3 regions of the Streptomyces sp. NPDC007205 genome follow, and region 3 is predicted to be linked to each of the others. Evidence: riboswitches for the same ligand, from Rfam matches in the RefSeq annotation. Region 3 holds a riboswitch; each other region holds the start of a gene.
The links. Region 3 has a riboswitch for cobalamin ahead of ABZ624_RS23000 (CbtB-domain containing protein). Riboswitches for the same ligand answer to the same signal wherever they lie in the genome.
Positions count from the first base shown of each region.

Region 1: linked by a shared signal. The riboswitch ahead of ABZ624_RS37035 (HoxN/HupN/NixA family nickel/cobalt transporter) and the one ahead of ABZ624_RS23000 (CbtB-domain containing protein) in region 3 are both predicted to bind cobalamin.
Region 2: linked by a shared signal. The riboswitch ahead of ABZ624_RS25450 (cobalamin biosynthesis protein) and the one ahead of ABZ624_RS23000 (CbtB-domain containing protein) in region 3 are both predicted to bind cobalamin.

Region 1 is NZ_JBEYEW010000044.1:5,179-7,354, reverse strand. Features, by position in the region: gene ABZ624_RS37035 (HoxN/HupN/NixA family nickel/cobalt transporter) at 86-1,192, opposite strand; cobalamin riboswitch at 1,219-1,409, opposite strand.
Region 2 is NZ_JBEYEW010000016.1:129,338-131,513, reverse strand. Features, by position in the region: gene ABZ624_RS25460 (inorganic phosphate transporter) at 1-455, shown strand, start outside; gene ABZ624_RS25455 (hypothetical protein) at 486-713, shown strand; cobalamin riboswitch at 835-976, shown strand; gene ABZ624_RS25450 (cobalamin biosynthesis protein) at 1,080-2,045, shown strand; gene ABZ624_RS25445 (cobyric acid synthase) at 2,042-2,176, shown strand, end outside.
Region 3 is NZ_JBEYEW010000014.1:15,340-17,515, reverse strand. Features, by position in the region: gene ABZ624_RS23010 (hypothetical protein) at 1-228, opposite strand, end outside; gene ABZ624_RS23005 (CbtA family protein) at 386-1,138, opposite strand; gene ABZ624_RS23000 (CbtB-domain containing protein) at 1,161-1,382, opposite strand; cobalamin riboswitch at 1,419-1,562, opposite strand; gene ABZ624_RS22995 (hypothetical protein) at 1,724-2,014, opposite strand.

The DNA of each region.
Region 1 (2,176 bases), on a different contig from region 3:
CGCGTCTGTGTGTGTCCGAGTCCGTGGGCAAGGAATCCGAGCGTCGGGTGGCCTGCCGGGGCCTTCGAACCCGCCCCCTGTACCGTCAACCAGTCTCTGTGGTGCGAGCGTTCCAGCGCTCCTCGACCCTGGCCAGGCGCCAGTAGCCGATGGCCACGGCCCAGACGACCACGAACAGGCCGGCGATGACGTAGCCGACGTTGTCCAGGTTCAAGCCCGCGATCCAGCCGGTGACGTCGTCGCTCAGACCGAGCTTGTCGTGCAGGACGCCGACCAGTTCGATGGTGCCGACGAAGAAGGCCACGGCGATGGACAGGCCGGTGATGGTGAGGTTGTAGAAGACCTTGCGGACGGGGTTGGAAAACGCCCACTGGTAGGCGAAGTTCATGAACGTTCCGTCGAGGGTGTCGAAGAGGCTCATGCCGGCCGCGAAGAGCAGAGGCAGGCACAGGACCGCATACCAGGGCAGCCCGGCGGCGGCGCCGTTGCCGGCCAGGGCGAGGAGCAGGACTTCGGTCGTGGTGTCGAAGCCGACCCCGAACAGGAAACCGAGCGGGAACATCTGGCCGGGCCTGCGGATGGATTTGGTCAGCCGTCCCAGGAGGCGGTTCATGAAGCCGCGCGAGTCGAGGTGCGCTTCCAGCTCCGCCTCGTCGTAACGTCCGGCCCGCATCGCCTTGAAGACGCGCATGATACCGAACAGCGCCACGAGGTTGAGAGCGGCGATGAGGTACAGGAAGCTGCCGGAGACCGTCGTGCCCACGGTGCCGAGCACCTGGTGGGTTCGCGAGTTGTCGTTCATCAGGGTGCCGGCGAGCTTGGCGCCTCCGGCCACCAGTGCCGCCATGGCGACCACCACGCTGGAGTGGCCGAGCGCGAACCAGAAGCCCACCGACACCGGCCGCTGACCGTCGGCCATCAGCTTGCGGGTGGTGTTGTCGATCGCGGCGATGTGATCGGCGTCGAAGGCGTGCCGCATGCCGAGGGTGTAGGCCGTGATGCCCAGGCCGATCCCGAACGCTTTGGAACCGACCTCGTAGTGACGCGGGATCACCAGCGCGAAGAGAATCCCGAAGGCCACCACATGCAGAGCGACGATCACGGCCAGCAGGCCGACGGTTCGGACGGTGTCCTCGCGTCGCCAGCGGAAGGAAGGGGCGGCGGCTTCGGGCACGCCTGAGGACACGGTCATACGGTCACGCTCCAGCACCTCGTGGATCAGCTTCGTGCTGCCGTGGCCGGTCTCCTGGCTGACGGGTCGACGCGCCCGCCCCTGCCTTCCCGGCCGCGAGACCAGTGGCAATGCATGAGGCGAGAACTCCCCGATCACAGTGGCGAGGGCCGCTCCGGACTGAGCCCTTGAGAGGCTTTCACCGGTCTTCCCGAACACCACGGCCCGCCCACCCTAGATGGCCGGAGACAATCACTGCAAGGCTGCACAACTGATCAGGTATAGGGGGGAGCGCGGTGGCTGCGATGATGAGCCCATTCCCTCACGACGAGGTCGAGGACCGCCCCGGCTCCTCCTCCTTCCCCTCCCGGCACACCGCCGCCGTGGCCTTTACCGCCGCCGTGGCACCCACGTGGCCGGCGGCCGGCGCAGCGTGTGCCCGGCCGGCCACCATGGTGGCGCTCGAGCGGTCGCACGTACGAAGGGGCCGGACGTGCTGGGCGCCGGACAGCCCGGCGACATCGGCCCGTTCAGCCGCTGACCCGACGGTACCGAGGACCACGGCCAGGACGAGGACGGCGAGCAACGTCCGACCGGTAACCGGTGCTGACCCGACCGCCTGTACGTCCCAGAGGGCGGGCCCCGGTGACCGGCAGGAACCGGAGGCTCGCCCCGCATGGGTGCCGCGGGGGACGTGCATGTGCTTCCCGTTCAACGCGTCTGCGGCCGAGAAGGTCACGCCACCGACGTGGTGAGTGCAGGCTGTGGCAGTTCGTATCGGTGGGCCACGGCTCACGCCCTGCCGTTGATGTGCAGCTCAGCGTCGATCACCACCAGCACCGGGGTGCGAGGGGATAGCCATCGCGCCGACCGGCCTCGACGACCTTTCCCTTGCGCACCAGCACCTCGGTTGCTGCCCTTCCCTTGGCCGGCCCCGCCCTTCAGCCCGGGGCCGGCAACCTGACTGTTCTCGTTGGAACGTCACCGTTTGCCCAGCAAGGGCAT
Region 2 (2,176 bases), on a different contig from region 3:
TCCTGGCCTCGGCCCACCTGGGCTTCTCCCTGTCCACCACGCACGTCGTCTCCGGTTCGGTGATGGGCGCGGGCCTCGGCCGCAAGGGCGGGGTGGTCCGCTGGTCCACCGCGACCCGGATGGCCATCGCCTGGGTGCTCACCCTCCCGGCCGCCGCGCTGGTCGGCGCGGGCGCCGAGTCCGTCACGGACCTCGGTGACTGGGGCACCGCCGCGGTCGCCGTCTTCCTGGTCGCCTCGAGCGCCGCGATCTGGAAGATCTCGCGCCGTGAGGTCGTCGACCACTCCAACGTCGTCGTCGGCACCGAGGAGCCGGCCGGCGTGGTGACCACCGCCATCGCCGCGGTGACACCGCCCCCCGCGGGCACGATCACCGAGAACCTGACGGCCACGATCGCCTCCCCGGCGGCCGCCGAGCCCGTGACCCCGGCCGCCCCGCCGGCCGCCACCGTCTGATCCGGCCACCCCGGTTACGAAGGAAGCATCATGAAGATCGACTGGGCGGCCATCGGCTCCGTCTTCGGCGTCAGCCTCGCCTTCGCGGTGGGCCTGGTGGCCCTTTTCACCCTCGGCATCAACGGCCTGGCCCGGCGCGAGAAGGCCACGGCCCAGGGCGGCTCCGCCGGCCTCGCCGTCACCGGTGCCTACGTCTGCTTCGCCGCGTGCGCGGCGGCGGTGGCGTACGGCATCTACCTGATCGTGGCCAAGCACTGACCACACCCTCTGAAGGCTCCCCTCCCCCGTCACGCGGAAGGGGAGCCTTTCCCATGCCCGCACGCCCCGCGGTGTGGGGATCGGCACACTCTCCCCCCGCAGGTCAACGGCAAGTTGACGGCCGTTCCGGGTGCGTGGTGGACTGCCCAGGCCATGAACGGCGGCAAGAGAGGAAGCCGGTGCGAATCCGGCGCGGTCCCGCCACTGTGACCGGGGAAGAACCCCGGAAGCCAGGAACTCTCACCGCCGAATCTCGTCGAACCAGGGCGCGGACACCCTGAGTGAGGACACGGATCGCCATGCTCGGCTGCCGAAGGACCAGGACCCGAACCAGGCCCGCTCCTGTACCCACGGCCGGCTGAGCCGATGGGTGCCGATCGCACGTACGCGTACGGCGCCGCCGCCGGCCTTCTCGGTGACCTGCTCCTCGGCGATCCGCGCCACGGGCATCCGGTCGCCGCGTTCGGACGGGCGGCCGCTGCCGTGGACCGCGCGTTGTGGCACGACCACCGCGGCTGGGGCGCCCTGCACACCGCTGTGTGCGCCGGAGGCGCCGCCGCACTCGGCGCGGTGGCCGCACGCGCCGTACGCCCCTCTCCGGCCGCCTCCCTCGCCCTGACCGCCGCCGCCACCTGGGCGGTCGTCGGCGGCACGTCGCTCGCCCGCGAGGCCCGCACGATCGGGCGCGCCCTGGAACGCGGAGACGTCGAGGCGGCGCGGGCGCGGCTGCCGCATCTGTGCGGCCGGGACCCGCAGGCACTGGACGCCGACGGGATCGCCCGGGCGGTGGTCGAGTCGGTCGCCGAGAACACCTCCGACGCCGTCGTGGGGGCACTGGTGTGGGGGGCCGTGGCCGGGGTTCCGGGCCTGCTCGGGTTCCGGGCGGTCAACACCCTGGACGCGATGGTCGGTCACAAGTCCTCCCGCTACCGGCGCTACGGCTGGGCTTCCGCCCGGCTCGACGACCTGGCCGGCTGGCCGGGAGCCCGGCTGACCGCCGTACTCGCCGCCGCGGCCGGCCCCGACCCCCGCGGTGCCCTGCGCGCCTGGCAGGCCGACGCCCGCAGGCACCCGAGCCCCAACGCCGGGCCCGTCGAGGCCTCCTTCGCCGGAGCCCTCGGCGTACGCCTGGGCGGCACGCTCTCCTACGGCGGCCGGGTCGAGCACCGGCCCGTGCTGAACGGGGACACCGGACGGGCGGTCCGGGTCACCGACATCGACCGGGCCGTACGGCTCTCCGGCCGCGTCGGCCTGCTCGCGCTCGGCACCACGGTCGCCGTGCGCCACCTCGCCAAAGGTCTCGCCAAGGGTCTGAAGGGACGTGGGAAGTGAACGGGGGACTCCTCGTCGCCGGCACCACCTCCGACGCCGGCAAGAGCGTCGTGACGGCCGGGATCTGCCGGTGGCTGGTGCGTCAGGGCGTGAAGGTCGCGCCGTTCAAGGCGCAGAACATGTCGCTCAAC
Region 3 (2,176 bases):
CGGGTGGGACCGTCCCCGGCAGCCGTCCCCGGAGGCCGCTATCAGCGTCTCCAGGTCGTGCAGGAGCTGTTCGGTGCGCTTGGCCTGCTGGGCGAGCACCCGCACGCGGGCGCTCTGGCCGCCGATCTGCCGTCGACTGGCGACCAGTTGCTCGTATTCCTGCGGGGTGAGGGCGACCGCGTCGCGGCCACCGAGGGTGATGCGGCGCGGCTGTGGGGCTCTGGCCACTCGGTTCCTCCGCTCCTCGGCCGGGTGATCCGCGTCCGGCCCGCCGGATTCCCGTGCCCTTCCGGTGATCCCGTGCGCGTCGGTGTCCGCAGAACGCCGGAGGGCCCCCCGATGGTTCCGAAGGGCCCTCTGTCGGGCGGCTGTTGTCCGGAAGGAGTCAGCGGGCGGCCGGAACCGCTCGCCCGCTCCCGGCCGTCGCCGGCCCGGGGTTCAGCAGGCGCTCGGCCAGCTCGCCGAAGAGGAGGCCGAATCCGCCCCACAGAGCGGTCTGGATCGCCAGTGCCGAGAGCCGGAACCGCCACAGCAGGCTGGCCGGGAAGCCCTTGGGCACCTCGTTGACGACGGGCAGGAACTGGTAGGCCAGACCGATCACGACGGTGAACGCGGCCACCGCGACGACCGTCGCCCACCAGGTCCCCAGACGGGGAGCCAGGCGCTTGCCCAGGAGGGTGGCGGCGATCGCCAGCAGGACGCTGAGCAGCATCATCAGGAAGTACAGGGTGGTCCGCTTGCCGATGGTGTCGGGGTTGCCGACCGACGGCGGGTTGGCCGGGTACTTCAGGAACGGCACGACGTACACGGCGAGCAGGGCGCAGCCCGACAGCAGCAGTGCCGTGGCGCGCGGGCTGAAGCGGCCCACGCGGCCCAGGGCGAAGCAGAAGGCGAGCGCGGCGATGCCGCCGAAGGCGACCCCGTAGACGAGGACGCCGGTGGCGAGGCCGGCGGTGGACTGCAGGGAGCGGGAGACGACCTCCATCTCGTGCTCATGGGAGTGGGCCTCCTCGAAGCTGATCGCCTTGTCGACGCTCGGCTCACCGAGGACGTACGCCACGACGAGGGCGAGCACGCCGGCGGCGAGGCCGGCGAGCATGCCCCGTACGAGAAGGTTCCGTACGGTTGCGGAACTCATGGGCGGGCGGTGTCCCCTCGCCTCAGTGGCAGGGGAAGCCGAGCAGGTGGCGGGCGTCGTGCACCCACTCGTGGACGTCCGTGCCGTTGACCACGGAGGTGGCGCCCTGCTCGGCGCCGACGAAGTAGAGCAGGATCAGCATGAGGATGCCGAAGAAGACCGCCCAGGGAGCAATCGCCTTCAGCGGCAGCGTGGCGGGAACGGCGGGGGTGGTGGCTGTCGGCTGGGCGACGGTCTGCGCCATGGCAGAACCTCCTCTGGGAGTTCGCGTCCCATCTCGGTGGTGCACAGGACGACGGCCACGGGTCTGACTCATGGGACGCCGCGGGGGCGTCTCGCATACAGTGGCGCGACCGTGCCGGATTCCCACCGGCTTCCGTCTCGCCGTCGTCGATATCGGACAGACCGTACCGCGAGCCGCACGCACGGCCAAGACCGCCTGCCCCGCCGTGATCTTCCTCTCTCACCAGGAGGGACGCTACGAGACCGGAGGGACGGCAGCGCAGGCGGGGCCCAACTCGACGGTCCTCCGGTGCCGTTGTGCACGGGTCTGTCGGTGGCGCGCACCGGACGGTGGACCCTCGGTCAGCGGGGATCCGCACGGCGCCGTGGCGGTGTGAAGGCGTACAGGTCGAGGATGTCCGGCCGGGGAGCGACGCCCGGGCCGCCCGCCCGCACCCAGGTCACGATGTCCTCGGTTGCGTCCGGATCGTTGACGAGTCCGAGCCAGACGGGCCGCGCACCGGCGGCCCGGCCCGCGGTGGACGGCTGTACGACGATGACGTTGGCCTGGTCGCACACGTCGAGACAGTCAGAGATGCGCACCGGCACCTCGGCCCGCAGCCGTGCGGTCTGCGCGGCGTGATCGACTCCCATGACCTTGGGACTGCCGCAGCAGCAGTCCCGGCACACGACGACCCGGCACGGCGCCCCGGCGCTCCCCGTGACCTCGCCGCCGGACGCCTCTTCCGTCGGCCTCTCCGGCACGCCCATGTCACTCCCTCCCGGGGAGATCCGCCCCGGTGTGCGTCGAGGAGG